Regions from separate parts of the Aeromicrobium changchenzhani genome, predicted to be linked through region 2. Evidence: riboswitches for the same ligand, from Rfam matches in the RefSeq annotation. Region 2 holds a riboswitch; the other holds the start of a gene.
What was found. Region 2 has a riboswitch for S-adenosylmethionine ahead of AC2YB9_RS08105 (hypothetical protein). Riboswitches for the same ligand answer to the same signal wherever they lie in the genome.
Positions count from the first base shown of each region.

Region 1 (14,690 bases), 890 kb from region 2:
GATTGCCGGGCTTGCCGTCGCCGGGCTGCCAGCTTCAATTGGCTATGAGAAGCGTGCGCTGGTGGCCGCCGCAGGGCTGTTCGTATTGTCATCGCCACTGCTTTTGGTCGACACGATCGGGCCGCTCATCGCGGCCGTCAGCTGCATGGGCTTCGCGGTGGCTCCATATATGATCAGCAACTTTGCGCTCGGCGGAGCCATCGTCCCGGCCTCTCGGGTCGGCACAGCGATGACCCTGTTGGCCGGAGCGACCGGGGTCGGGTACGCGCTGGGGTCTTCGATTGCCGGTCGATTGGCCGATGGCGGTGGGCATACTCCGGCTTTTGCCGTGACCGTCGTCGCCGGTGGCCTGGCCTTCTTCTCCTCGCTGGCATTTCAAAAGACCTTGCGGAAAGCCGCTCTCGCCTGCGTCAGCGCCTGAGCCTCAGCGCACCGCAGTCAGAGCCTCTTTCGCAGCTGGCCACTCGTCGTCGAGCATCGAGTAGGTGACGGTGTCGCGCCAACTCCCGTCGGGACGGATGCGGTGTTTGCGCAGGACGCCTTCGCGTTGAGCACCGAGGCGTTCGATCGCGGCCTGACTGCGGGTGTTGTTGATATCGGTGTGCCAGACCACGCGGGCGGCGTTGAGCGTCTCGAAGGCGCGGGTCAGGAGTAGCAACTTTGCCTCGGTGTTGAGACCGGTCCGCCAATAGTCGCGACCCAGCCAGGTGCTGCCGATCGCAACTGTGCGGAGTTCAGGACCGATGTCGTAGTAGGTCGTTAGGCCGGCCACCTGATTGCGTCTCTTATCGATTTGAGCCCAGACGATCGACTCCGGATTGGCGAGATAGTGCTCGACGAGAGCCTCGGCGGCGGCGAGGTCGTGCGGCCGACCAAATGGCAGCCAGTCGAAGACTGCATCGTCATCAGCCGCGGCAAGAACACCGACGGCATGGTCGGCGCGCAACGGGACGAGTCGGACTAGATTGCCGGACAATTCTGGTCGATCGAACCATTCGCTGTTGCGCATACCTAAAACGTAGTCGATGGCTCAGCGGGTCAGTCGATCGAGGAAAGCGATCAGCAGAGCCTCGCGCAGTTGCGGCGGCGCGACATCGAGCAGCGCGTTGACCGGTGCCATTCGCTCCGGTGCAGTCACCTCGCCACCGTCGCCACCTAATCCGGCCATGTGCAGCAGTCCGTCGAAGGCGGCATCGTCAAGCGTCGCCGGATCGATCGCCTGTGCCGCGGCGGCAAGTTCGGGCGCGACTTCGATCGGGCCGACGGTCACGGCGGCGGCAACCGATTCGGTCAGCGCATCCAAGAACTCCGGGACGCTATCGGCGGTTGCGGCGCATACGGTCAGGTGAAGTGAGGCCGGCATGCCGCGGAAACTCATTTGTGGTTGCACGAACCAGCCGCGGTCCAGCATCAGATCACTGATGGTGAAGACATCGCAGCTGGTATCGGCCGACAATGTGACAAGTGTTGTGTCGGGACGCACGACCAGTGCCACATGCTCAATCGCGGCGATTCCATCTGCGAGTTGGCGTGTGCCGCTGATCGTCTTGGCCACCAGACTGCGGTAGCCGTCGATGCCGATCAGATTGACCACGGCCCAAGCGGCCGCCAGCGGGCCGCCGGATTTGGTCGACTGCGTGGTGGCGTTGAGCATTGTGTAGCCGGGCCAGTCGGCGCTTGCGAAGAACTGCGACCGACGGAGTTCGGGCGATCGGTGCAACAGCAGGGATATGCCCTTGGGCGTGTAGGCGTACTTGTGTAAATCCGCCGAGATGCTGGTGACGCCGTCGACAGCGAAATCCCAAGCGGGCGCGCTGTCGACCCACGGCAACACCCAGCCGCCGATGCAGGCATCGACGTGGAAGCGAAGTCCGCGGGCCGAGGTCACAGCCGCCAGTTGTTCGATCGGGTCGATGACGCCTTGTGCGTATGAGGGTGCTGACGCCGCGACAAGGACAACGCGCCCCTCGTATGCGTTGATTGCCGTTGTCATGGCAGCGACATCGGCCCGATAGGTCACCGGATCGACATCGACGGAGATTCGCTCGACACCGAAATAATGTGCGGCCTTGTTGAAGGCTGCGTGGATGGTCGTCGGCACGATCATGACCGGGCTGGTGATGTCGGGATGGGCATCGCGCGCGGACTGGACCGCCAGCAGGATCGACTCGGTGCCGCCCGATGTCACGGTCCCCACGACGCCATCGGGGGAGTGGAACAGCGGACGAGCGAACGCAATGAGATCTTTTTCCATGGCCAACAGACTCGGAAAGGCAGTTGGGTCGAGACCGTTCGTTGATGAATACATCGCAAGCGCCTGCTTGCCGAGCGCATCGGCCTCGGCGAGCCCGGAGTCGTACACATACGCGAGCGTGCGGCCACCGTGCGTGGGTAGGTCGTTGGCACGCAGGGTTTCGAGGCGGGCGAGTAGGTCTTCAGTGCTCATTCGGTTCCCTCTGGAGTTCGGCGTCGAGTTGATAATTTCTTAATACGAGGAGGCTGAGCGCGATTAGGACGGCCGGCAGGATCGAAAAGCCGATACTGATCGCGGTCAATGCGCTGTCGGGTTGGGCGACCGCATCGCCGGTCGAGGAGACATAACCGCCCAGGGCCAGAATCAGTGCGAAAATACCTGGCCCAAGCGCCATACCGAGGGTTTCTCCTGCGGTCCAGACCCCGGTGAAGACGCCGATGCGGTTCTCGCCCGAACGGCGGGCGTCGTCGGCGGCCACATCGGGCAGCATGGCGAGCGGAAAAACCTGCGCACCTGCGTACCCGATACCGGCGAGGGCGGCCGCGACATACACGCCAGCGACGAAGCCGCCGTATGCGGAGAACAGCCCGAGGGCACCGGCCACCAGGAATCCCGACGACAAGAAATAGCCGGACCTCTTCCCACGAGTCTGGGCGAAACGCTCCCACAGCGGCGTGACCAAAAGCGCTGGTGCGATGAATGCGACGAACAGAATCGTCGATGCCGCTGCAGAATCAAGCAGATCTTTCGCGACGTAGGCAACGCCCGCGAGCATTGCACCGACACCGAGTGCCTGAAGGATGAACGTGCCGAGCAGCATGCGAAAGTGACGCGATGCCGACACAACGGACAACTGTTGGCGCAGGGAACCGGTTGCGGTCGGGGCGACGTGCTCGGGGGCTTTCGCCGTGCCGAAATAGGCGCCGAGCGTCCCGACGACGAGGAGCATGGCGATGTAGATCCCCATCAGCCGATAGCCGCGAGCAGTCGGATCGCCGCCGAATGCGTGCACGACGATTGGCGCGGTGGCGCCCGAGACCAGGATCGCCAGCGCCAAGATGACGACACGCCACGTCATGAGTTTCGTGCGTTCGGCGTAGTCAAGGGTCAGTTCGGCCGGCATCGCGACGTAGGGGACCTGAAAGAACGCGTATGCCGTCGCGCACGCCAGGAACAGGACGACCACCCAGATGCCGCCAGCGACGGGCGAGCCGGTCGGCCCCGCGAACAACAATGCAAAGCAGATGGCGAGCGCCAGTCCGCCGCGCAGCAGGAACGGTCGGCGTCGTCCTTGTGGCGACTCGCTTCGGTCGCTGATCCGGCCCGCTATCGGATTGAGGATGACGTCCCAGGCCTTGGGCACGAACACGATAAAGCCGGCAACGACGGCCGCGATGCCGAGGGTATCGGTCAGATAGGGCAGGAGCAGCAGGCCTGGAACGGTGCCGAAGGTTCCAGTCGCGACGCTGCCAAGGCCGTACCCACGCCGGACCCGGCCGGTCAGTTCTTCGCTCACCCGGTCACTCAATCACGTTCGCAGGTCTTTGTCGGCCGGAACTGGTCCCGACATGCCTATGGGAGTTGCTCCCGTGGGCGCAGGGCGGTCTGTTCAGCGGAGCTTAGACCGGGCGGAGACGCTTCTCGTGCGGGTCACGTTCGGCGGTCAGTTCGGAGAGGAAGTTATCGGCCCACCGGTCGATGTCATTTTCGATGACCTGCTTGCGCATCATTTTCATCCGCCGGCGGCGTTCGCGATCGTCCGAACGCATTGCCTGGAGCAGAGCACTCTTGGTGCCGTTGATGTCGTACGGGTTGACCATGTAGGCGCCCTTGAGTTCGGCCGCAGCGCCAGCGAACTCGGACAACACGAGGGCGCCGTCATTGTCATAACGGCAGGCGACGTACTCCTTCGCGACGAGGTTCATGCCGTCGCGCAGCGGGGTAACGACCATGACATCGGCGGCGCGGTAGAGCGCGGCCATCTCGTTGCGCGGATAGGAAGCGTGCAGATAGGTGATGGGCTGGCGGCCGATCGTGCCGACCTCCCCGTTGATGCGGCCGACAAGACGGTCGATGTCATCACGCAGGATCCGATATTGGTCGACTCGCTCACGTGACGGGGTTGCCACCTGGATGAATACCGCGTCTTCGACGTCGAGATGGCCATCTGCGATGAGTTCGCCGAACGCACGGAGCCGCTGGCGTAGGCCCTTTGTGTAGTCGAGCCGGTCGATCCCCAGGAGCACGTGCTTGGGGTTGCCAAGACTGCGTCGGATCTCGGCCGCGCGAGCATTCGTTTCGGGCCGGCGGGCCAACTCCTCGAAGCCCGAAGCATCGATCGAGATCGGATAGGCCTTGGCCAGAACCGATCGGCCGTCCGGCAGGTAGACCGTGTCGCGATGCGTCTTGTAGCCGACGCGTTGGCGTACGAGGCGCACGAAGTTCTGCGCTGCACCCGGCAACTGGAAACCGACGAGGTCCGCGCCGAGCAGTCCCTCAAGAATCTGGCGGCGCCATGGAAGTTGCTGGAAGAGTTCAGTTGGCGGAAACGGAATGTGTAGGAAGAAGCCAATCCGCAGGTCGGGCCGCAATTCGCGCAGCAGCTTCGGCACGAGTTGCAATTGGTAGTCCTGCACCCAGACGACGGCCCCCTTGGCAGCCACCTGCGCGGTGCGTTCAGCAAAGCGTTTGTTGACTCTGACGTAGGCATCCCACCACTCACGGTGGAACTCCGGGTGCGCCACGACATCGTGATAAAGCGGCCACAGCGTCGCGTTGGAAAATCCTTCGTAGTATTCCTCGATTTCAGACGCGGTCAGATGGACCGGTATGAGGTCGAGGCCATCGTACTGGAATGGCTCCAACTTCTCGTCGGGCTGACCGTGCCAGCCAATCCAAGCCCCACCGTTGCGTTGCATGACCGGTTCGAGCGCGGTGACCAGGCCGCCGGGTGACTTGCGCCATTGGACGGTGCCAGCTTCGCTGATGTCACGATCGACCGGAAGACGGTTGGCAACGACGACGAATGACGCACTGCGCGGCTTGGTCCGGCGACGTGATGATTTGCTCGCGGGCGTGGCGGCGGCCGGACTCATACTCCGATCCTAGTGGCAGCGCCGTGACAAGTGCGAAAAACCTGCCCGTGAGCGATGTGATCGATCAAAAGTGGGCACGAATTTCGTCCAGCTGTTCCATGATCGTGAGTGTGCCGTGCAGCGGCAGAAGAGGCGACTCCGTTCGGCCGGCACGTAAGCATTCGCCGACCTCAATGATCTCGTGCGCGTAACCACGGCCGATGATCGGATCGGCGAACTCGTCGAGTTCAGCGCCGTGGGCATAGGAGAATCCTTTAGCCTCATGGAAGCGCGAAGGAATTTCGATTCGGCCGGTGTCGCCGGAGATCGCGGCGCGGTTGTCCGACCAAGCGACCTGCGTCCAGGCAATGCTGGCGACCGATCCGCTCGGGTAGGTCAACGTGGCGCCACCGTTGATGTCGACCCCGCGATCTGAACACACGGCGCCTGCGCTGATTTTGCTTGGCGGACCGAGGATCAGATTGGCAAAAGTCAGCGGATAGATGCCGACGTCGAGGAGTGCGCTGGCACCGAGCGCTGGATCCCAGAGTCGTCCAGGTCCAGGCTCAGCGACGAAGCCGAGTTCGGCGCGCAGCTGGCCGACCGTGCCAAGCGCACCGGCCGCAACCATCGCTTGGATCCGTCGGACATTGGGATTGGTCCGCATCCACATCGCCTCGGCGAAGAACAATCCGCGTGACCGGGCCGCTTCGACCAGAGTTTTGCTGTCAGCCGCATTGAGCGTCAGCGCCTTCTCGCACAGGACTGCCTTGCCGGCCTCGAAACAGGTCATAACATCATCGAGATGGCGGCTGTGCGGCGTGGCAACATAGATGACATCGATATCGGGATCAGCGGCCAGTTCCGCATACGTCCCGTATGCGCGCTCGGCCCCGTGCTGGGCGGCAAATGACGCGGCGTTGCTGAGGTCGCGCGAGCCGACGGCGACGAGTTGTGCGGCCGGCACCAAAGCGAGATCGTCGGCGAATTTCTTCGCAATTTTGCCCGTGGCCAATATCCCCCAGCGAATCGGAGCGAGCGGCGCCAAAAGATTTTCCATGAATCCATCATCTCAAATGACATGTTTGTTATTCATGCTCTAGGATCCCTTGTATGAACGCTGTCGAGAAGCCGAAGTCGGGAACGGCCACCGCCGCAGAGTCCCTGTCCGAGCGCGATCGGGAGATCCTTTCACTTGAACGCCTTTGGTGGCAATACGCCGGCGCGAAGGAGCAGGCGATCCGCGACAAGTTCGACATGTCTTCGACTCGTTATTATCAGGTCCTCAACGCCCTGATCGACCGGGAAGAAGCACTTGCCTTCGACCCACTGTTGGTCAAACGCCTGCGTCGCCTGCGCGACAAACGTCAGCGCAGCCGATCGGCTCGCCGACTGGGCATCGAGCTCTGACCGGTCCGGCATTGTGGATCACCGCAGGACACCAGCTGGCAAGTCACTGACGCTGCCGGGCTGGGCGATCATCGTCAGCGCGCTCGTGTGCATTGCAGCTGCAGCGTTCTATGTCGTCTTGTTGATCGGGGGATCGGTCACCACCAGCACGACGGAAAGCGATAAGCCAACGGCGAAGCCCTCGGCGACCGTTGCACCAACCACCGCGGTGCCGTCAACGGCCCCGACCGCGACGCCATCTGCGCCGAAACCATCTGCGCCGAAACCATCAGCATCGGCGACGACCGGTCGGCCGGCCGATGATGTCGCACGAGACATTCCGATCGGGGTCTACAACAACACGTCAACTCCAGGCCTTGCCCGGACCGTGGCCGCCAAGGCAGAGGCGGTTGGCTGGCAGGTCAGCCGCACGACAAACTGGCGCGGCCAGATTCCGGCGAACACGGTCTACTACCCTGCGGGCTATGCAAAGCAGGCCGAACTCTTGGCGAAAGACCTTGGTTTCAACCGCGTGCGGCCAGCCACCGAGACGATGCAGGGCGACCAACTGACGCTCGTATTGTCCGGCCAGCAATAATCATGCCTATGCCGCAACAACTTGCTGTCCGTAATGCGATTATCGCCGAACCTGGCTCGACCCTTCTGGCCTTGGATTTCGACGGCACGCTGGCGCACATTGTCGATGATCCGACGCAGGCGTATGCCCATGAGCGCGCGGTTGAGGCACTCGGCCGATTGGGCAAACAGCTCGGCTACCTTGCGATCATCACCGGACGACCGGTCGAGCAGGCCCTTCAACTCGGCGGCTTTGCCGGGCGTGACGGATTGGAACGGCTGCAGATTTTTGGTCAGTACGGGCTTGAACACTGGGACGCCAGTTCCGGCACCGTGGTCAAGCCGCCCCGGCCTGATGTCATGGCCGAACTTGCCAGCGCGCTCCCTGTCTGGTTGGCCGACCACGAGGCTGCCGACGTACGAATCGAGGACAAGGGCCTTGCGATCGCTCTGCATACGCGCGGTCTCGACCCGGCCGTGCTGAATCGGTTATCGCCGGAGTTAGCGGCGCTGGCGGCGCATTTCGGTCTTGACCTCGAACCGGGGCGGCAGGTCGTTGAATTGCGTACGGCAGTGATCGACAAGGGTGATGTGTTGCGCCAGCTGGTTGTGTCGACAGGCGCCCGGCACGTCATCTTCGGCGGCGATGATCTCGGTGATCTGCCGGCGTTCCGCGCTGTTCGTGAGCTCGAAGACAGCGGCATCACCGGTTTGCTGCTGTGCTCGGCCTCGGGTGAGCAAGATGCGCTGATCGACCTGGCCGACATTGTCCTCGACGGGCCAGATGCCGTAGCCGTGTGGCTTGAGACCCTGGCCGATGAGCTTTAAATAGCGCCAAACGCCGCTTACGTCATAACGATTGAGGCCTATGGCCCGATGTCCACAGGGTTGAGACTTAGGGGTTTCGGTTCGGCTGAATCGTCGACACGATGAGAGTATGTCGGCCCGGATCCTACGCACCGTGCGCGAATTGGCTCATGCTCAGAGTGGCGTGGTCTCACGGCGCCAGGTCCTAGCCGCCGGTATGACCCGCTGGCAGATCCTGGCCCAACTCAATGCCGGCCGATGGAAGGCGCACGGCCGCCAGACGATCGCCGCGCACACCGGGGATCTCGATGCGGCCGCGATGCGCTGGTTTGCTGTCTTTGAGGCCGGGCCGCGTTCTGCTATCGACGGGGACAGCGCGTTGGTTGCGGCTGGTCTGGTCGGGTGGACGGCTGACCTGATCTGCGTATCGGTGCCACGCGGGGCTCCGGCCGTGCGGCGCAACCGACTCATGGTTCGACAGACGCGGCGGCTCCACCGCGATGACATTATCGGTGCAGGTGTTCCGCGCGTCCGGCCACCGGTCGCTGCGGTCAGAGCAGCACTGTGGGCGCGGAGCGATCGGCAGGCGGCAACAATCCTGGCGATGACGGTTCAGCAGCGCATCACGACCGCCGAATCGATCGGCGTCGCCTTGTTGGCGGTCAAGCGTCACAAGCGATTGAAAATGTTGCGCGCTGTGATCCTCGATCTGATGGGCGGCAGCGAGTCGCTTGGGGAGTTGGATTTCCTACGACTCTGTCGACGTAATGGCTTGCCGACACCAGATCGTCAAGTGATCAGGAAGGGCTCATCGGGAAGCTATTACCTCGACGTCTATTGGCTGGCATTTCGGCTGGTCGTCGAAATCGACGGGATTCACCACCTGTCGGCCGGGGCGGTCGTGGCCGATGCCATACGGCACAACGACATCACGCTCGATGCCGATGTGGTGCTCCGGATCCCGCTGCTCGGGATGCGCGTCGCCGAAGCTGAGTTCATGCGTCAGATCCGGCAAGGGCTTACAGCCGGCGGTTGGCGATCGTCGCTTGCGTCATAACGATTGAGGCCTATGGCCCTCGTTCTTTATGACGTAAGCGAGGGTGACCACGATGTGGACCGTGCAGATGCATCGTGAGACGACGGCTAATGTTGATCTTGCTCATCACGAGGGGTAGAGGGATACGGCCCGCTGAAACCCCAGCAACCAGTCCGAGACCACATGTTTCGGACAGCAGGTGCTAATTCCGTCCCGGACGATCGTCGATCCGGGGAAGATGACGAGGAGGCTTCGTGAGCATCAACACCACAGAACGCACATCGACCAAGTCCGCACCACGCACAGGCGCTTTCGGCAATGCCCGGTCACTTGTCTGTCGGGCCTGCGGAGCGCAGCAGCCGCTCGGCGCCTTTTATGCCTGTCTGGAGTGTTTCGGCCCGCTCGAGGTCGCGTACGACTTCCCGACCATTACGCGCGAACAGATCGAAGCTGGGCCGAAGAGCATTTGGCGTTACCAGCCGCTGCTCCCTGTCGCGGCCGACGTCGGGAGCATCCCCAACACTGACCCCGGCTTCACCCGGCTGGTCAAGGCCGACAATCTGGCCAAAGCGCTTGGGATGAAGAGTCTCTGGGTCAAGGACGACACCGGCAACCCGACCCACTCATTCAAAGACCGGGTAGTCGCGGTCGCACTCGCCGCCGCCCGTGAGCTCGGCTTCACAGTGCTGGCTTGCCCGTCGACCGGCAACCTTGCCAACGCGGTCGCTGCCGCCGCAGCCCGCGCCGGCATCCGCAGCGTGGTGTTTGTGCCGGAGAATCTCGAACCGGCAAAAATCATCACGACGGCCGTCTATGGCGGCACCCTCGTCGCGGTGCAAGGCAACTACGACGACGTCAACAAGCTTGCAAGCGAGATTGCTGGCGAACAGCCCGACTGGGCCTTCGTCAACGTTAATGTTCGGCCCTATTACGCGGAGGGCTCCAAGACGCTCGCCTATGAGACCGCCGAACAGCTCGGCTGGCGGATCCCGGCCCAGATCGTTATTCCAGTGGCTTCGGGCAGCCAGTTGACCAAAGTCGACAAGGGTTTTGGCGAGCTTGCTGAGCTCGGTCTGGTCGAAGCAAGTCCCTACAAGATCTTCGGCGCCCAAGCCACGGGTTGCTCGCCGGTGGCGGCAGCGTTCCGTGCGGGCTCCGATGTCGTACGGCCGGTTAAACCTGACACGATCGCCAAATCGCTTGCGATCGGCAATCCGGCCGACGGCCCGTACGTCCTCGACACTTGCCGACGTACCGGGGGAGCAGTCGAGGACGTCAGCGATGACGAAGTGCGCGACGGGATTCAGTTGCTCGCCCGGACCGAAGGCATTTTTGCTGAAACCGCGGGTGGCGTCACCGTCGCCAATCTTAAGAAACTCCTCGCTACGGGCCAACTCGATCCGGCGGCTGAGACGGTCATCTTCAACACCGGTGATGGCCTCAAGACACTTGATGCGATCTCGGGACGGGTGGGACCGACCGCCAATATCCCGCCCACCTACGATGCCTTCGTCGCCGCTGGCATCACGGCCTGAGCAGCCCGATTGAGTGTCGTAGTCCGCATCCCGGCGGTTGCCGGGGGCTGACGCCGAGAACCGACCGGGGTATAAGATCGAGATCAGCACGGTGGCCCGGGCCGGGGGTCGCCAGGAGCGCGCAGGAGTAATACATGGTGCAAGGCACCGTCAAATGGTTCAACGCTGACAAGGGCTACGGCTTCATCGAAGTCGAAGGCGAGGATGATGTCTTCGTCCACTGGTCGAAGATCAAGACCGAGGGCTACAAGACTCTTGACGACGGACAAAGCGTCCAGCTCGAGGTGATCGACGGGCCGAAGGGGCGCGAAGCGCAGGACGTCGTGTGACCCAAGACCGACGCTCAACAACTTTGAGCTGATCTTGCTGGCGTCCAAGGCGAACGTATGGTCGGGACATTCGGCCACGACCGCCCAGATTTCCAGTAGCATCGCGGCACAGGAAGCCCCGAGCTCAAAGGCAAAAATACTCACATGACCCCGGTCGGAGAACAACTGCTCGCCAACCATGCGGTGCTGCTCGCGATTCCGGCGTTCATTCCCGTCATCGTGGTCGTCGGGGTCGTCCTCTACATCGCCCGCAAGGATCGGCTCGATGAAGCACGCGAACAACCTGAGGCCGATTCGACGACCGAGGAGAATCAATGAAACGACTTGTTTTGGCCGCAGTAATGGTCCTCGCGCTCGCTGGCTGTGGCTCAACCGAGAAGATGTCGAACTCGCCGAGCGCGCCGCCCAAAGTGGTCAAGATCGTGATCAAAGATGGTGCAGTGACACCCCAGGGCAAGCGGATCAACGTTGAGGTCGGCCAGAACGTCACTTTGAATGTGACAAGTGATGCCGATGATGAGGTTCACGTCCACTCGACGCCCGAGCACGAGTTCGAGATTAAAGCAGGCACGGCCAGCAAAGACTTCACCTTCGTCGTCAAAAACCTTGGCCAAATTGCGGTCGAATCGCACCATCTCGAGGTCACAATTCTGCAGCTTGTCGTTCGCAAGTGAAGCTGCCCGCCGGGGACGATGAGCTCCTCGCGCATGGGCTGAGTGGCGCGACGGATCTGCCGATCCCGTTCGTATATGCGATGGTCGGCGCGACCTGGGCGCTGACGATCTCCTTCGCCGTACTCGCCTTGGCTTGGAAGGAACCCCGCTTCGGCGGGGAGCCAGACCCTGCACCCGAGCCGCCGCGTCGGCAGTGGTTGGCCGCGATCGGGGGCATTCTGGTTCTCTATACCCTCGTCGCGCTGTATGCCGGGCCGTCAACCAGCGCGAACGGCGGGCTCGGAGCGTTCTACGTCCTGATGTGGGTCGGGCTCGTGCCACTGGCACTGCTGTTCGGGCACGTGTGGCGGGATCTGTCGCCATGGCGGAGCCTCCAAGCGGTGTTCGGGCGGGTCGCCGGTCGACCGAATGGGTTTATCCCTTATCCGGCACGACTTGGCTACTGGCCGGCCGCAGTCGGGCTATTCGCCTTCGTTTGGCTGGAGCTTGCATCACCTGATCCGGGTTCGGTGTCGGCCGTACGCATCTGGGTGAGCGCATATGCGGCGGCCATGGTCGCCGGTGGCATGGTGTTCGGACCACGATGGTTCGATCGCGCCGATCCATTCGATGTCTACAGCGCTATCGTCGCCCGGCTGTCACCATTTGTGCGCGACGGCCGGTGGCAGCTGCACAATCCGCTTCGGTCGTTACCGTCAATTCCAGTTGATCGTGGACTGATTGCCGTACTCGCCACGTTATTGGGCTCAACCGCATACGACAGCTTCTCCGCGTCGGCGTTCTGGCAATCCAAGACGCTGTCAGGTTGGGTGCATTCGCTGACGCTCTTGTTGTTCGTTGGCGTCGTTGCCGGCTTGTTTGTGCTGGCGGCGCGATCGACCGGCGGGATGTCAGCGACGGAGCGCGCGCAATTGCCGGGTCTGATGGCGCATTCGCTCGTGCCGATTGTGGTTGGCTACATCTTTGCCCACTACCTGACCTACCTTGTCGAGAAGGGGCAAGCCACAGTTATCGCGCTCGGCGACCCCTTCGGACGTGGGTGGTATCCATTCGGCGATGCTGCGCCTGACCTCTGGCTGTCAAATCATTCGGGGATTCTTGCCGCGCTGAAAGTTGGCTTTGTGTTGGCCGGTCACGTAGTTGCAGTGATCGCCGCGCATGACCGAGCTCTGGTTCTGCTGCCGCGTGAACATCGACTCAGCGGACAGTTAGCAATGTTGCTGCTCATGGTGGGCTACACATTCACCGGCTTGTTCCTGCTGTTTTCGGTATGAGCCGGTTGTTGGCGCACTTGCACTCTCGCACCCCGAGTGCCAATATTTGATTAGCACTCGTAGTATGAGAGTGCTAGACAGCACCTTTAAAACACTGATCGGAACGATGAGGTTGTGTGCCGAGGCGAGAAGGGTTCGCCGAAGGCTTCAGCCGTCCGTCGCGGGCATCGCCCGATCGTCCAACTTCGACGCGAACGCGGAGAATCCCAAAACATGGCAAAACTTATTGCTTTTAATGAGGAAGCCCGTCGCGGCCTCGAGCGGGGTATGAACCAACTCGCCGATGCCGTCAAGGTCACCCTCGGCCCCAAGGGCCGAAATGTCGTCTTGGAGAAGAAGTGGGGAGCCCCCACGATCACCAATGACGGCGTCAGCATCGCCAAAGAAATCGAACTCGAAGACCCGTACGAGCGCATCGGCGCCGAACTGGTCAAGGAAGTCGCCAAGAAGACCGATGACGTTGCCGGTGACGGCACGACGACCGCCACGGTTCTCGCCCAGGCACTCGTACGCGAAGGCCTGCGCAATGTGGCTGCCGGCGCTAACCCGATGTCGCTCAAAAAGGGCATCGAAGCAGCGGTTTCGGCCATCAGCGAGCAGCTGCTTGCCTCGGCCAAGGACATCGAGACCAAGGAGCAGATTGCTTCGACCGCCTCGATTTCGGCCGCTGATCCCACGGTCGGCGAGATCATCGCCGAAGCCATGGACAAGGTTGGCAAGGAAGGCGTCATCACCGTCGAGGAGTCGAATACGTTCGGCATCGAGCTTGAGCTCACCGAGGGTATGCGTTTCGACAAGGGCTACATCTCGCCGTACTTCTGGACCGATCCAGAGCGTATGGAAGCAGTCCTCGAAGATCCTTACATCCTGATCGTCAACTCCAAGATCAGCAGCATCAAGGATCTTGTCCCCGTTCTCGAGAAGGTCATGCAGTCGGGCAAGTCGCTCGTCATCATCGCCGAGGACCTCGAGGGTGAAGCACTCGCAACACTGATCGTCAACAAGGTCAAGGGCACGTTCAAGTCAGTTGCCGTCAAGGCTCCGGGCTTCGGCGACCGTCGCAAGGCCATGCTGACCGACATCGCCATCCTCACCGGTGCCGAGGTCATCAGCGAAGAAGTCGGCCTCAGCCTCGAGAACACCGATCTGACTCTCCTCGGCACGGCCCGCAAGGTTGTCGTGACGAAGGATGAGACCACGATCGTCGAGGGTGCAGGAGACGCCGATCAGATCGCCGGACGGGTCAGCCAGATCCGCGCCGAGATCGAGAAGAGTGATTCGGACTACGACACCGAGAAGTTGCAGGAACGTCTGGCCAAGCTGGCCGGAGGCGTTGCTGTCATCAAGGTCGGTGCCGCAACCGAGGTTGAACTCAAGGAGCGCAAGCACCGCATTGAGGACGCTGTCCGCAACGCGAAGGCTGCTGTCGAAGAGGGCATCGTTGCAGGTGGTGGCGTCGCACTCGTGCAGGCGGCTGCCATTGCGTTCGAGAAGCTCGAGCTTGCAGGCGACGAAGCAACCGGTGTGGCAATCGTCCGCTCGGCTATCTCGGCTCCGCTCAAGCAGATCGCGATCAACGCGGGTCTCGAAGGTGGAGTTGTCGCTGAGAAGGTTGCCGGACTCGAAATCGGTTGGGGCCTCAACGCCGCAACCGGCGAGTACGTCGACATGATCGCCGCCGGCATCATTGATCCGGCCAAGGTCACGCGTTCGGCACTGCAGAATGCTGCGTCGATCGCCGC
Region 1 covers NZ_CM172480.1:699,555-714,244, forward strand. The annotation lists gene AC2YB9_RS03635 (MFS transporter) at 1-421, shown strand, start outside; gene AC2YB9_RS03640 (GNAT family N-acetyltransferase) at 425-1,009, opposite strand; gene AC2YB9_RS03645 (pyridoxal phosphate-dependent decarboxylase family protein) at 1,031-2,446, opposite strand; gene AC2YB9_RS03650 (MFS transporter) at 2,436-3,770, opposite strand; gene AC2YB9_RS03655 (alpha,alpha-trehalose-phosphate synthase (UDP-forming)) at 3,874-5,349, opposite strand; gene AC2YB9_RS03660 (Gfo/Idh/MocA family protein) at 5,414-6,388, opposite strand; gene AC2YB9_RS03665 (DUF3263 domain-containing protein) at 6,442-6,738, shown strand; gene AC2YB9_RS03670 (LytR C-terminal domain-containing protein) at 6,752-7,315, shown strand; gene otsB (trehalose-phosphatase) at 7,324-8,121, shown strand; gene AC2YB9_RS03680 (hypothetical protein) at 8,231-9,157, shown strand; SAM riboswitch class I at 9,257-9,381, shown strand; gene thrC (threonine synthase) at 9,391-10,671, shown strand; gene AC2YB9_RS03690 (cold-shock protein) at 10,806-11,000, shown strand; gene AC2YB9_RS03695 (hypothetical protein) at 11,145-11,318, shown strand; gene AC2YB9_RS03700 (hypothetical protein) at 11,315-11,674, shown strand; gene AC2YB9_RS03705 (hypothetical protein) at 11,671-12,948, shown strand; gene groL (chaperonin GroEL) at 13,162-14,690, shown strand, end outside.
Region 1: linked by a shared signal. The riboswitch ahead of thrC (threonine synthase) and the one ahead of AC2YB9_RS08105 (hypothetical protein) in region 2 are both predicted to bind S-adenosylmethionine.

Region 2 (14,690 bases):
GGTTCGCGATACAGCTCGTGCCGCTGGCCTATTCGCAGTAGACAGCTATTGGCGTGATCTTGTCTCGTTCACTTGGAACATCAAGACCGTCGCGGGCCGTGAGGGCATCACCGCGATGCTGGACTCGCACCTCGAGCAGGCCGATCCGTCTGGTTTTCATACCGCTGAACCGCCGACCGAGGCTGATGGAGTCACCGAGGCCTGGATCGATTTTGAGACCGCAACCGGCCGCGGTCATGGGCATCTGCGACTCAAGGGCAACAGCGCGTGGACGTTGTTGACCACATTGCAAGAGCTCAAGGGCTATGAGGAACCGCGGGGATCTGCGCGGCCACGCGGCGCGGAACATGGTGCCCGTCGCGGCCGCGAGTCGTGGGGTGAGAAGCGCGAGCGCGAAGCACTCGAGCTCGGCTACAAGACCCAACCCTATGCACTGATCATCGGTGGCGGCCAGGGCGGAATCGCGCTTGGTGCGCGTATGCGTCAGCTCGGCGTACCGACGATCATCATTGACAAGTACGGCCGCCCCGGCGATCAGTGGCGCAGTCGATACAAAAGCCTGTGCCTGCACGACCCGGTTTGGTATGACCATCTCCCCTACATCAAATTCCCCGAAAATTGGCCGGTATTCGCATCGAAGGACAAGGTGGCCGATTGGCTCGAGTCCTACACGAAGGTCATGGAACTCAATTATTGGAGCAATACCGAAGCCCTGAGCGCAAAGTTCGACGAGAGCTCGGGTGAATGGACCGTCGAGATCGAACGGGACGGCACTCCAGTCACGCTTCGGCCAAAGCAGTTGATCTTGGCGACGGGCATGTCCGGTAAGCCCAACGTCCCGGTTTTCAAAGGAATGGACATCTTCGGCGGCGATCAGCAGCACTCATCGCAGCACCCAGGTCCGGATGCCTACGCCGGCAAAAAGACGGTGATCATCGGCTCGAACAACTCGGCCTTCGACATTTGCGGTGCGCTCTGGGAGAAGGGCGCGGATGTGACGATGGTGCAGCGCTCCTCAACCCACATCGTCAAGTCGGACTCGTTGATGGAGATCGGGCTTGGCGCGCTCTACTCTGAAGAAGCGGTCAACTCGGGTATGACGACCGAAAAGGCCGACCTCGTGTTCGCCTCGCTGCCATACAAGATCATGCACGAGTTCCAAATCCCGCTGTACGACCAAATGCGCGAGCGGGACAAGGAATTCTATGACCGGCTCGAGGCTGCCGGCTTCGATCACGACTGGGGCGAGGATGGCTCCGGCCTGTTCATGAAGTATTTACGTCGTGGCTCCGGCTACTACATTGATGTTGGTTCAGCCGATCTGGTGGCCAACGGCGATGTTCACCTCGCCCACGGCAACGTCCGCGAACTCACCACCAACTCGGTGATACTCGAGGACGGCACCGAGCTTCCCGCCGATCTAGTCGTGTATGCCACCGGCTACGGCTCAATGAATGGCTGGGCCGCCGATCTGATCTCCCAGGAGGTCGCTGACACGGTCGGCAAAGTGTGGGGACTGGGTTCAGAGACAGCCAAGGATCCCGGTCCGTGGGAGGGCGAGCAACGCAACATGTGGAAACCCACCCAGCAGGAGCAGCTGTGGTTTCACGGCGGCAATCTCCACCAATCACGCCACTATTCGCTCTATCTTGCCCTGCAACTCAAGGCCCGATATGAGGGTCTGGCCACGCCAGTCTATGGACTTCAGGAGGTTCATCACCTGAGTTGATGTGAGCCGCGGGTAGCACTGCTTAGATCGTGATGAACGACCGCATGCCGATTGAGCCCATGTCGATCGACGGGTTGAAGAATTGGGTGTCTTCGCCGTCTTCGAGCAGGCTCATGGCCGCAATCATCGGCCGGTAGTGATCATCGGTCGGCACGGCGATCCGCGCTTCGGGCCACGATTTGTAGGGATCAACGAGCTTGTTGATCTCACGGTTGCCGATCGCGATCGCCGTGTCGGCATCGAACTGAGTCGCCCAGTCCCACGCGCCACCGCCGTCCCATTTGGCGCGGCCGAGTGCGTGGACGATATTGCCGCTGCCGATGAAGATTACGCCGCGACGGCGTAGCGCGCGCAGCCGGCCATAGAGTTCGAAGAGCTTCGGCAGCGGCATTGAGTAGTCGATGCTGATCTGCAAAATCGGAACCTCGGGTTTCGGTGCCAAGAACTTGAGCACGCTCCAGGTGCCGTGGTCGAGGCCCCATTGTTTGTCGAGTTCGGCCTCATACTCGATCAGTTGTTTCGCGAGCACTCGTGCGATCTGTTCGTCGCCGAATGAGTCGTACTGCACTCGGTAGAGCTCGTCGGGGAAGCCGCCGAAGTCATAGATGATCGGGTTCTTGGGTGCATCGGTGATGTGGGTGCGGCCGGGAGTAAGCCAATGCGCGCTGATGACGACAATTGCCTGAGCTTCGGGCAACGTCGCGCCGACTGTGGTCCACGTCTGCGTGAACGAATTGTCACTGATCGCGTTCATAGGATTGCCGTGTCCGACGAACAGCACCGGCATACGTGGGCTCGGCGTGAGGCGGCCGTCGATGTCGCTGAGTGTGTAAGTCGCCATGGCACGCTCCATCTAGTTGAATTTACAACTAGATTATCACGCAAACGACGCTTGTGCGTTTCTGCCATCCTGAAAGCACATCCGCTGTGAGAGGCCTTCATGATTTTTATCGTCGTTAAGTTCAAGACAAAGCCCGAATGGACAGACCAGTGGTTGGAGCTCACCCGTTCATTCACCGAAGCCACTCGCAATGAGCCCGGCAATCTCTGGTTCGACTGGTCACGCAGCGTCGATGATCCAAGCGAGTTTGTCTTGGTAGAGGCGTTCGAGGACGATGCTGCCGAAGCTCACGTCAACAGTGCACATTTTGCCGCCGCGATAGGGCTCATGCCGCAGGCTTTGGTCGAAACCCCAAGAATCGTGAGTCAGCAAATCGACCAAAATGGCTGGAATGAGATGGGCGAAATGGCTGTTTCCTGACTGAGGCGGTGGCCACTCAAGCGTCAGCCAGCGGCCCGCAGGCGCTGCCGCATCCGGACTGCTTCCGAAGCATCTTCGTCCTCGGACGTGGCCAGGGAGAGAACCCGGGAAATGTACTTGTTGACGCTCATCCCGTTGGCTTTCGCGAAATGGCGCACCCGGTCGAGCAATTCGTCATCGACTCGCCAACTGACCTGACCCATATTTGCATGCTAGCCCTTAGCCGACCTATGCAGGACTTATCACCATCGCACCCCGATCGTCGCGCTCAGTTTGTCCCGCAGCCGCGCGATATCAACGGAATCCATCGATTCGGGTGGCTCAGCCAACCCGGCGATGAGCCTGGCCACTTGATCCATCAGAGATCGCGCACAGCGGTATTGCAAGAGTTCGCGCAGCCCGTCACCGACAATCTCCGCCAACGGAGGCGGTGCCGATTTGCGCACCAGCGTGCTACCGATCAATTCGACGCATTGCCACGATTCCCCGGTGTCGTGCAGGTCCTCAATCGCGCTCATCACCTCGACCAGACGATCCTCGTCAAGGTCGGCAAAGAACTCCTTCAGGATTGACGTGGTGCCATCGCTACATCGCCACATGTCACCGGCGAAGTCCTCGGACGGCGACAGGATCGAGCGCCACACGCCGGTCGCCGATCTGGTGAGACTGGCGTTCATCACATCCTGCAACGCACAGGCGACAAGCGTGTTCCGGACGAATCCCACTAGCAAATCGTTGAGATAGCCTCGGGCCCATGAGCGCGACCGACCAATCTCTTCGGCTCGATGCTTGACCTCGTCTTTCCAATCGGTTCGGGCTGAGATTCGACGCGCAACGTGATGGGACAATCGACGGATGGCGCTAGCTGGCTGCTCTCGCAATGACCAATCAGCGACCATCGCGAGTGCGACTTCAGCGACCCTCGGGTCCTCGCCCGCTGCCGCCGCCTCAAAACGGGCTATCAAAATGTCAAGGTCTTCGAGTGCGAGCATCGCGCGGGCGTTCGCCACCACCCATGCTGTCAGCGGACCGAAACGCTGGTCGTGAACGAACGTCACATCCTCACGCTCAAGACCCTGCATCACGATCGAATCGGGCGTTCGTGCCTCGAGTTCAATGATTCCCAGCTGCAACTTGACCGACCATTCGTCGGTCACGTCGATCGGTTCTGGCGGCGGCGCTGGCGGCGACTTCCAACGCAACGCAATCCCGGTAAAGCCCAGCTCATCAACAACCGGGTCATCCGCTATCGGATCAACGAGAATCTTCCAGCCCTCGCTGACGCTCACCTCGATCGGATGTCCAGCGCGGATTGGCTTCTCTTGCCAAGCGACAACGATCTGATCAAGAACGTAGACCATGTCCTCGACGTCAAACTCAATGTCGGAGTAGGGATCGACTTCATACGGTTGGTCGGTAATTGCGAAGTCGGGCATGCTTCGTTCGGCTAGGGCTGACGTCTCGGCCCGCCAGATCCATTCGTCTTCGCAGTGAAGTCTGAGGGCGAGGCCGCCGTCGGATTGCATCTCAGTGATTGTGTCCATACCGAAACAGGCTAGGTAGGTGTTTGCCGTTGCGGAACCCATCCAAACTCACCCTGTGGATAACACGCCGCAACACCGAACTGTGGATTTCCGCCGGTTAGTTGAGGGTCATCGGGCGGTGAAAACGTATGGCAGCACAGTCCCGTCAGAGTCGAGCCAGTCGACCGAGCCCAAATTGTCTCGATCCAACCATCGGATTTCGTCGTGTGAGTCTCCGGCCGTCGGGGTGCCTGCCGAGATTGTGGCGTACCAGAGCCGCATCTCCAAACCCGCAGAGATCGGCCATCGAGCACCGTCAGAGGCAACAAGTTCCGCTCCGAGCGTCACGTCAATCAAGAGTTCTTCACGCAACTCTCGTTCGAGGGCGTCTTCAGGCTGTTCACCCGGTTCGACTTTGCCACCGGGGAATTCCCATCGTCCGGCGAGTGCTGGTGGACCGATGCGACGCGCGGCGAGCACCCGTTGAGGGTGAGCCAGCCGATCAACAATTAGCGCGCCGACGACGAGCCTGACTGGAGACATTCTCGCATTATGCCCGTTGCTCTGCCCTAGCATTTTGGGCGGCCAGCGCTTCACGCTGCCGGCAACTTCTTCTCGCTCGTGACGTTCAGGGCGTTAAACGTCTGTATGACCGCGGCCGTCCAGACGACCACGCCAAGTTGTTCCTCGTTGAATTGGGAGGCCGCGTCTGCATAGATCGACGCATCGATGCGCTGAGTGCTGGTCGTATGGGTGATTGCTTCGGTGAGTGCGAGCGCCGCGCATTCCGCCGGCGTGAACTGACCGCTGTCGCGCCACACCGGCAGCAGACTCAAACGGCGTTCGGTCTCGCCGTGCTCCTTCGCGCCCTTGACATGAAGGTCGACACAGAACGCGCAGCCATTGATCTGCGAGGCACGAATCCTGACTAACTCCAACAATTTGGGATCCACACCATGTTTATCTGCCTCGCGTTCAACATGCTGATGCAGGCTGATGAGTCGCTTGTAGGAATCGGGTAAAACCTCGTGGAATTGGAGTCGGACGTTCATGCTTCCACGGTAACGCCCGCGCAAAGAGCCGGTGTGAGTCGAATGTTGGGTTCGGGTTCGTAGCCTTCACGAAGATCTCCAGCGACCGATCTAACCCCACGGCGGCGTTCCGCTGAAAAAATCACTATCGAAATCGTTCGCGATGGCGTACTCAATACCGAACGATGCCAGCCAGATGGTCTCGCCAACGCTGAAGACGCGCTCTCGGTGCATCTTGATCAAGTCGATGACGCCATCGGTCGCGGCACCACCCAGGTCCTGTCGAATTGTGTCGAAGTCCTTGGGCTCGATCGTGATGAAATATTCAAACTCAGAGCCACCCCTGAGCGTCTGTCCGCTGATCCGCACGTTGCCGCCCTGCAGCTCTTCTATCCACACGCGGGTTTCCCCACGCTCAATCACGACTTCTTGGCTCGACGTCCGCTCCTCCGTCAGAGCCCGCGCTGGGCGACCTCATATTCAGCACGTTATCCGGTGAACTGACATTCTCCGGCCGTCATTACGCACATCAGCTGTGCATGGGATCATCTTGATGTAGGAGGATCAGGCGATCCCCTTTCACTTTCGACCGAGGATGTGCCGATGCCCCGGATCACCTGCCCAGTGCTCCAAACCCGTGTCACGTCTGCGGAAGCCGCGGCCGAACAGGTACAGCCGGGCAACTCTGTTGGAATGAGCGGGTTCACTGGCGCGGGCTATCCCAAAGCACTACCGACCGCCTTGGCTGCACGGATGACGACTGCCCACGACCGCGGCGAGGATTTCCGGATCGGGCTATGGACCGGGGCCTCAACCGCGCCCGATGCCGACGGCGTACTGGCTAGCGTCAACGGAATCTCGAGCCGGTTGCCCTACAACTCCGATCCGACCTTGCGTGCGCTGATCAATTCCGGCGATGTCGACTACATCGACACGCACCTCAGCCATTCTGCGCAGAACATGTGGTTCGGCGTCTATGGACCACTCGACGTAGCAATTGTGGAAGTCACCGCGATCCTGCCTGGCGGCCTCCTCGTCCCGTCGAGTTCGGTCGGCAACAACAAAACCTGGCTCGACCAAGCTGACCGGGTCATCCTTGAGGTCAACTCCTGGCACCCACGGGAGCTTGAGGGCTTCCACGATCTCTACTACGGTGCCGCACTGCCCCCAAATCGCAAACCGATCCAGCTAACTGATGCGATGGACCGTATCGGCCAGCCATATCTGCATGTCGACGTCGACAAGGTCGTCGCAGTCGTCGAAACCAATCACCCGGACCGCAACTCGGACTTTTCTCTACCGGACACGTCATCGACAGCAATCGCAGACCACCTGCTTGAATTCCTGCGCCACGAGGTCAAGGCGGGACGCATACCGCCAGAACTGTTGCCCTTGCAGTCCGGTGTCGGCAACGTCGCCAACGCTGTCTTGGCCGGATTGGACGGCAGTGAGTTCAACCATCTGGTCGCCTTCACCGAGGTCATTCAGGACGGCATGCTCAATTTGCTCGACAGCGGCACGCTTCGGGCGGCGTCAGCGACCTCATTCGGTCTCTCCAACGCAGGCGTCGAACGATTCATGGCCAACATCGACAATTATAAAGGCCGCATCCTGTTGCGCAGCGAGGAGATCTCCAATCACCCCGAGCTGATCCGCCGGCTGGGCGTTATCGCCATGAACGGCATGATTGAGGCCGATATTTACGGCAACGTGAACTCCACCCACATCATGGGCAGCGCGATCATGAACGGCATTGGCGGCAGCGGCGACTTCACCCGCAACGCCTTCCTCAATTTCTTCCTCTCACCATCCACGGCCAAGGGCGGTGCCATCTCGACGATCGTCCCGATGGTCAGCCACGTCGACCACACCGAGCACGATGTCCAAGTGATCGTCACCGAACAGGGTCTTGCCGATCTGCGTGGTCTCTCCCCCACCGACCGTGCCGACCGCATCATCGCGAACTGTGCACATCCAGATTTTCGGGACCGGCTGACGTCCTATATCGCGCGCGCCCGGGCCGCCCGCCCACATGCGAGGCACACACCGCACCTGCTCGATGAGGCGTTGAGCTGGCACCAAAATTATGTCGAGACCGGGCAGATGTAGGTCTACGGCACCGTGATGACGATCTTGCCGCGTGCACGCAGAGCCGCCGAGCATCGTCAACCAACAGTTGGAACAGTCGGGTTCGAACGGGATGGGCTAGTTTCAGATCGGTTGATATTCGACCAGCAGACCAGCGATGAGCTGTTCGGTTGAAACCGCCTCGCCGTCGGGTAAAAGTCCATGACCCTTTTGTCGATGATGTCGTCGACATCGCGGCTTAAGGTTGGTGCCGCTGGTTGGACCTCGCGGGTGCGGGATCTCGTGGTCGAGATCGCAGTCGATGGCCGGTCTACTGCAGGTGGGATAAGTGCACGTTCCGTCCCGGGCTTGTACCGCGATGCGTAACTTGCGCGACGGGAACCTCCCGAGCTCGGTCACGTCGAGGATGCGGCCCAGTGGGTCGGTCAGCAGACGATAAAAGAGTGTGCCGGGCGCGCAGGCGAGCTCACGTATGAGGGACGCTGGGAGCGCAAACTGTCCGTCGAACGAGACGCCGGGATCGTTGGTGTGGCCTGCGAGGCTCACCAACGGGATCGTCACACCGATCACGGCTCCGGAACTAGTCGACTTTGAAGGTGTGTCACCAGAGCGCAGCAATAACTCCGCTAGTACGTCCGAGCGCGCTTGTTCGAGCGACAAATTGGAATTGTTGGTGGCTAATCCGGCGCCATGCGAGCTTAGTAGCCTATCGATGCGCCAGGCGTCGGTAGTTGAGAGTTGAGCATGTAGCCAAGAGATGCCGTCGGTGTCGTGCTGGATCCAAACACTGCGGTCAGCGTGAGCTCGACGCCTACGACGTTCGGCGCCTTCAGGCTCGGTCTTGGCCACAAACCGGCGGAGCCAGGCACGCAATTGCGCGCAGGTGTGGGACGCCGCATACGAGATGACGCGTTCGTCGAGCCGAATTAAGGACTCGCCGAAGGACAGTTTGGCTGCCTGCTCACAGATGAGGTGGACACGGAAACCGTCGACCTCACCACGCTGATGTGCCGCCCACAGCCCGGGAAGCTTGCTGATGGCAAATCTCGCCTCAGAGAGTCGGTTCTGCACGAGCCGTGTGGGCTGACGTACGACGAGTGCCAACTCGTCTGCGGCCACCGACGCCTCGATCTCCCGCACTTTTAGGTCCGCATGTTTGGCGGCCCGCTCACGACACCGATCGGCGTATTGGACCATCAGACTGGAGGAGCAAGCCTCCAACCGGGCACGCTCGACTTCAACCCAGGCGAGCCGTGCCAAGAGTTCGGCATCGGTGGCCGCGTTGGTGTCCATACATTCAATCTAGACGCCACCACTGACAGACACCTTAGGCATTGATTTCGCCGAAATCATGCGGACATCGAACAATCGCAGTTCAAACGGCAGATGTAGGTCTACGGCACGGTAATCACAATCTTGCCGCGCGTATGCCCCTTCATGCTGTCCTCCCAAGCACGCGCGGTGTCTTCCAGTGCATAAGTCTGGGCGATCTCGACGGTAAGGGCGCCCGACTCGGCAAGCGCCGCCAGTGCGTCGAGGTCATCAGCGTTCGGGCGGACGAACACATACGTGCCGCCGAGATCCTTGACCGCTGGGTCGGCAATGGAAACGACGCGGCCCGCCGCCCCCTTGGCCAAGAGGTCGTTGCTTAGCGCCAAGGTGTCGCCGCCGATCGTGTCGAAGATTGCGTCGACTCCAGCGGGCGCGACCGACCTGACCCGGTCGACCAGCCCATCGCCATAACTGACCGGCTCGGCGCCGAGCGCCCGGATGTAGTCGTGGCTATTCGGTGAGCCGGTGCCGATAACTTTTGCGCCTTGGGCGATGGCGATCTGGATCGCGAACCCGCCGACTCCCCCGGCTGCCGCGTGAATGAGCACGGTGTCGCCAGCTGTCACTTTGAGGGCGTGAACGAGGGATTGATAGGCGGTCAGACCGGCGAGCGGGATCGCGGCTGCCTCGTCAAAGCTGAGGTTGGCTGGCTTGCGTGCGACGGTACGGATCGGGGCGCCGACCTTCTCTGCACACGTGCCACCGTGAACGGTGTCGGTGCGCACGTAGCCGAATACTTCGTCGCCCACTTCCAACTCGGTGACCGCGGGGCCGACCTGCTCGACGACACCGGCGACGTCCCAGCCCGGGGTGACGGGGAAGAGAACATTGAGCGCACCGTCTAGGCCGCCGGTGGCCAGCTTCCAGTCGACCGGGTTGACCGAGGTGGCAAGGACCGCGATCTTGACCCAGTCCGGGCCGACCTTGGGTTCATCGACCTCCGCCAGCTCGAGAACTTCTGGTCCGCCGTACTGGCGATAGATGATTGCCTTCATAGTTCGCTCCTTGGTGTCGAATCTGAACGGGTCGTGGGATGTGAACGTTCAATCGCGGCTTGAAGATGCTGCTCCAGCAACGCGACGTCGCGGTCGGGTGAGAGCCCCTCGCGAATGACGGTCAAGTATTCATTGCTCGGGCCGCCCCTGGTCAATTGGCGCGTCGTCGTGATCGTCACAGCTGGGATTCCGTCGATGTCGTCGAGCCGGAGCAGCGCGTTGTACTTGCCGACTCCTTCATCGTCGGCAAGCGGCACCGGATAGTCGACGACGTCACCTGACTCCATTACCCCAACGTCGACATTCCATACGTCCGCGAAGTGTCGATTCTCGCCACCCATCAGGGCGGGAAGATGCTCAACGTCCAGCAGGTATGCCCGCGCTGGCGTCGCGATGTCATCGTTCCTGACATGCTCGACAAACGCGGGCGCCGCGCCCCATGCCTTGCCGGCGAAGTAGAGCTCGTGTGGGATCGTCACAGCCCGGTGCTCGACGTTTGTGACCGGCACATACCGACCGAGCATCGCCGGCACCGTATTGGATCCGAAGGCGACGTACCAGACCTGTTGACTCATCACTTCCACCGTAACCGGCACCCGGTCGCCATGAACGTGCGTAGATCACCAGTGACGCCCAACGTCTCGCTCACTGGAGCATGGCCCAAGCGGGCCGCTCTTAAAGGGCAACAGGTTGAACAGATAGCGCGAACTGCCAGTTGGAGTGCTGTCGACCCGCAGGACCGAACCTGCAAGAACGCCGTGTCCGTCGTTCCACGCCAAGGCCGTCACGACAAGATTGACGTCGTGGGTGAAGAAGTAGCGGATGTCGTCTTCACACTCAAGAAAAACGACGTCCGCCGTGCAGCCCACCAGCCGGCACTTTTGATGAGTGGCCCGTTGATGCACCTTCATCAGCATCCAGTGTGGTCGATGACCTGCACTCTCCAAACGGCATTCCACAGCAGAGGGCGGAATCACGAAACGTTGGTTCTCGGGGGTGTTGTTTTGGGCCACGGGGGCCTCCTCAGTGCTTGGGTCGTCGTGCGACCCGCCGGTTGCCGCGAGCGGATGCCAACGGCCCGCTCTTTCCCTGGAGCACCCATACGGAACGGGTTGCTGGACGGCCAGCCAGGTACTGAAAGCCGTCACTCGTGAGCGTGCGACCAACGATAGTGGGGAGCGCCGACAAAATGTCGGCTGATACATCCCGGGCTGGTGCTAACCGCCGAGTTTCCTGAGCACCGCTGGTCCGCCTACTGCCTCGATATCGGCCGGATCACCGCAGACGATCAAGAGTTCACGGGCGCGCGACAGGCCGACATACAGTCGTTCCTTGGCCCGGGAGATGTCAGTGGTGCTGTTGATCGCGAGGACGACGACATTGCGTTCAAGGCCTTTGAACCCGAGGACGTGGCCGTAGAAGACCTGCTCGTCGTCCCAGAACGAATCCCAATAGCGGTCCTGCCCGCCGGCTTGCCGAGCGGTTTGTTCGGGATGGCGTGAACCGGTGGCCAGTATGGCGATGTCCGCGGGTGACCAGCCTTCATCCAAGAGCGGATCGATCAGATCATCGGCGCAGTTGAGGGCCTCATCCGAACCGCAGGCAACGAACCGAACCATCGGTCCGTCGATCGAGCTCGAACGCATACGAATCGGCGTCATGGTCGAGAACGTTTCAGAGATCTGCTTGGTGTTCCGAAGAGCCGCACTCACAGATGAAGCAGCGTTCTCATTCCAAACGGACTGACGAACGGGACGGCAAAGAAGCGGCCCCACAACTTCGTGTTGTGGGGCCGCTTCTTTGCTGGGTTAATGTCGCAAACAGTGCGACATTATATCTGGATTCTGTGGCAAAGAATCTAGAATTTAGATCAGCTGCAGCCGCTGGTGCTGCCGCAACCTTCGCAGACGTAGCAGGAACCGGCGGGGCGCATCTTGGTGCCGCAGGTCATGCACAGTGGGCTGTCGATCACCGAACCGCTGATGGCCTCGAGGAGTTCTGCGCTGGTGTGCGCGGAGCCCATTGTTTCGGGGGTTCCCTTGGTCTCGATACGCTCCTCTTGGTCTCGATACACCTGCTCGTCCCTCGCAGGCACTCGACCGGCGGGGTTCTCCTCAACCGGCGAATCGGAGATGAGTTCGGCGGCGGTGGAGCCATCGCTGATCGGCTGGTGGCTACCCGTGTCGAGGTAGCGCTGGCGCTCCCCTGCCGAGTAGATCCCCAGTGCGGAACGGGTATCGAAGTCCAAGTAGTCCAGCGCCAGACGACGGAACGTGTAGTCCATGATCGACTGGCTCATCCGGACATCGGGATCATCGGTCAGACCGGCCGGCTCGAACTTCATGTTGGTGAACTTCGACACGAACGTCTCAATCGGAACGCCATACTGCAGCGAAATCGAGATCGCAATCGAGAAGGCGTCCATCATGCCGGCGAGGGTCGAGCCCTGCTTGCCGAGTTTCAAGAAGATCTCGCCAAGCGAACCATCCTCGTGTGCACCCGAGGTCATGTAGCCCTCGGCACCGCCAACCGAGAACGACGTCGTGATCGCCTTGCGCGACTTGGGCAGACGGCGACGGATCGGCTTCTCGACAATGATCGTCTCGACCGTCTTGGTCGAACCCGAATCCTTGGCTTCTTTGCCATCAGAAAGCGGCTGACCGACCTTGCAGTTGTCGCGGTAGACCGCGAGCGCCTTGAGGCCGAGCTTCCAACCCTGGTAGTAGACATCCTCGATCTCATCGACCGTGGCGTCATCTGGCAGGTTGACCGTCTTGGAGATCGCGCCGGACAGGAACGGCTGGCAGGCCGCCATCATATGGACGTGGCCCATCGGCTTGATCGAGCGAAGCCCCATCGCGGTGTCGAAGATCTCGTAATGCTCGGTCTTGAGCCCGGGCGCATCGACGATGTGACCCTTGTCGGCGATGAATTCGACAATCGCTTCGATCGTCTCGCCGGTGTAGCCGAGCTTCTTGAGCGCGGCCGGGATCGTCTGGTTGACGATCTGCATCGAGCCGCCGCCGACGAGCTTCTTGAATTTGACCAGCGAGAAGTCCGGCTCAATACCGGTCGTGTCGCAATCCATCATGAAGCCGATCGTGCCGGTCGGTGCGAGCACCGAGGCCTGCGCATTGCGCCAACCGTTCTTCTGCCCGATCTCGAGGTTGAGCTTCCACTGCTTGGCCGCCTCACGGTGCACCGCGATGTCGATCGCGTGCATCGTGCGGAGTTCGTCATTGGCAGCCTGGTGCTTGCGCATAATGCGCTCATGCGGAGCCGCGTTCTGAGCGAAACCGTCATAGGCACCGACGATGCCAGCAAGCTCAGCGCCGCGGCGGTATGAGGTGCCAGTCATCAGGCTGGTGATCGCACCGGCGAGGGCACGGCCGCCATCGGAGTCATACGCCAATCCCGAAGCCATCAGCAGTGCGCCGAGGTTGGCAAAACCGATGCCGAGTTGGCGGTAAGCGCGCGTCGTGTCGCCGATCGCCTGGGTCGGGAAGTCGGCGAAACAGATCGAGATATCCATCGCGGTGATGATGAACTCGGTCGCCTTGACGAACTTCTTGACATCGAACGAGCCATCGGGCTGCAAGAACTTCAACAGGTTAAGGCTGGCGAGGTTGCAGCTGGAGTTGTCCAGGTGCATGTATTCCGAGCACGGGTTGGACGCGGTGATGCGGCCAGTCTCCGGCGTTGTGTGCCAGTCATTGATCGTGCCGTCGTACTGGATGCCTGGATCGGCGCACGCCCAAGCGGCCTGCGCGATGTCCTTCCAGAGCCTGCGCGCATCGACGGACTCAATGATCTCGCCGTTGGTACGAGCACGGAGCCCAAACTCGGTGCCCTCGTCGACCGCACGCATGAATTCATCATTGACGCGGATCGAGTTGTTGGCGTTCTGGTATTGCACCGACGTGATGTCGACGCCACCGAGGTCCATGTCATAACCGGCATCGCGGAGGACACGGATCTTGTCCTCTTCGCGTTCCTTGGTGTGGATGAACTCTTCGATGTCGGGGTGATCGACGTCGAGGACGACCATCTTGGCCGCACGACGGGTCGCGCCGCCGGACTTGATCGTGCCGGCCGAGGCATCGGCACCACGCATGAAGGAGACCGGACCGCTGGCCGTGCCGCCGGAGGAGCGGAGCAGCTCCTTGGAGGAACGGATGCGCGACAGGTTGAGACCCGCGCCCGAGCCACCCTTGAAGATCAGGCCCTCTTCTTTGTACCAGTTGAGGATCGAGTCCATCGAGTCATCGACGGCAAGGATGAAGCAGGCGCTGACCTGCTGGGGGCTGGACGTGCCGACGTTGAACCACACCGGCGAGTTGAAGCTGAAGACCTGGTGCAGGAGCATGTAGGTCAGCTCGTGCTCGAAGATCTCCGCGTCAGCGTCACTGGAGAAGTAGCCGTGCTCTTTGCCGGCCTTGACGTAAGTCAGCACGACGCGGTCGAGGAGCTGCTTCAGCCCCGACTCGCGCTCCGCGCTGCCGATCGCACCGCGGAAGTATTTGGTCGTGACGATGGTGGAGGCATTGACGCTCCAGAAATCAGGAAACTCAACATCGCGCTGCTCGAAGACATTCTCGCCGGTCTTCCAGTTGGTCTGGACGACGTCGCGACGCTCCCAGGTCACCTCGTCGTAGGGATGAACGCCTTCGGTCGTGTAGACGCGCTCGACGTTGATGCCCTTGCCGGTGCGCTTGGCCCCGGTGGCCTTGC
Region 2 covers NZ_CM172480.1:1,594,148-1,608,837, reverse strand. The annotation lists gene AC2YB9_RS08165 (flavin-containing monooxygenase) at 1-1,729, shown strand, start outside; gene AC2YB9_RS08160 (dioxygenase family protein) at 1,752-2,570, opposite strand; gene AC2YB9_RS08155 (putative quinol monooxygenase) at 2,670-2,990, shown strand; gene AC2YB9_RS08150 (hypothetical protein) at 3,014-3,193, opposite strand; gene AC2YB9_RS08145 (hypothetical protein) at 3,233-4,534, opposite strand; gene AC2YB9_RS08140 (NUDIX domain-containing protein) at 4,643-5,056, opposite strand; gene AC2YB9_RS08135 (carboxymuconolactone decarboxylase family protein) at 5,107-5,565, opposite strand; gene AC2YB9_RS08130 (hypothetical protein) at 5,656-5,943, opposite strand; gene scpC (succinyl-CoA:acetate CoA-transferase ScpC) at 6,148-7,653, shown strand; gene AC2YB9_RS08120 (HNH endonuclease signature motif containing protein) at 7,756-8,925, opposite strand; gene AC2YB9_RS08115 (NADP-dependent oxidoreductase) at 9,027-9,959, opposite strand; gene AC2YB9_RS08110 (hypothetical protein) at 9,956-10,534, opposite strand; gene AC2YB9_RS08105 (hypothetical protein) at 10,580-10,972, opposite strand; SAM riboswitch class IV at 11,005-11,115, opposite strand; gene AC2YB9_RS08100 (ATP-binding domain-containing protein) at 11,177-11,671, opposite strand; gene AC2YB9_RS08095 (vitamin B12-dependent ribonucleotide reductase) at 11,830-14,690, opposite strand, start outside.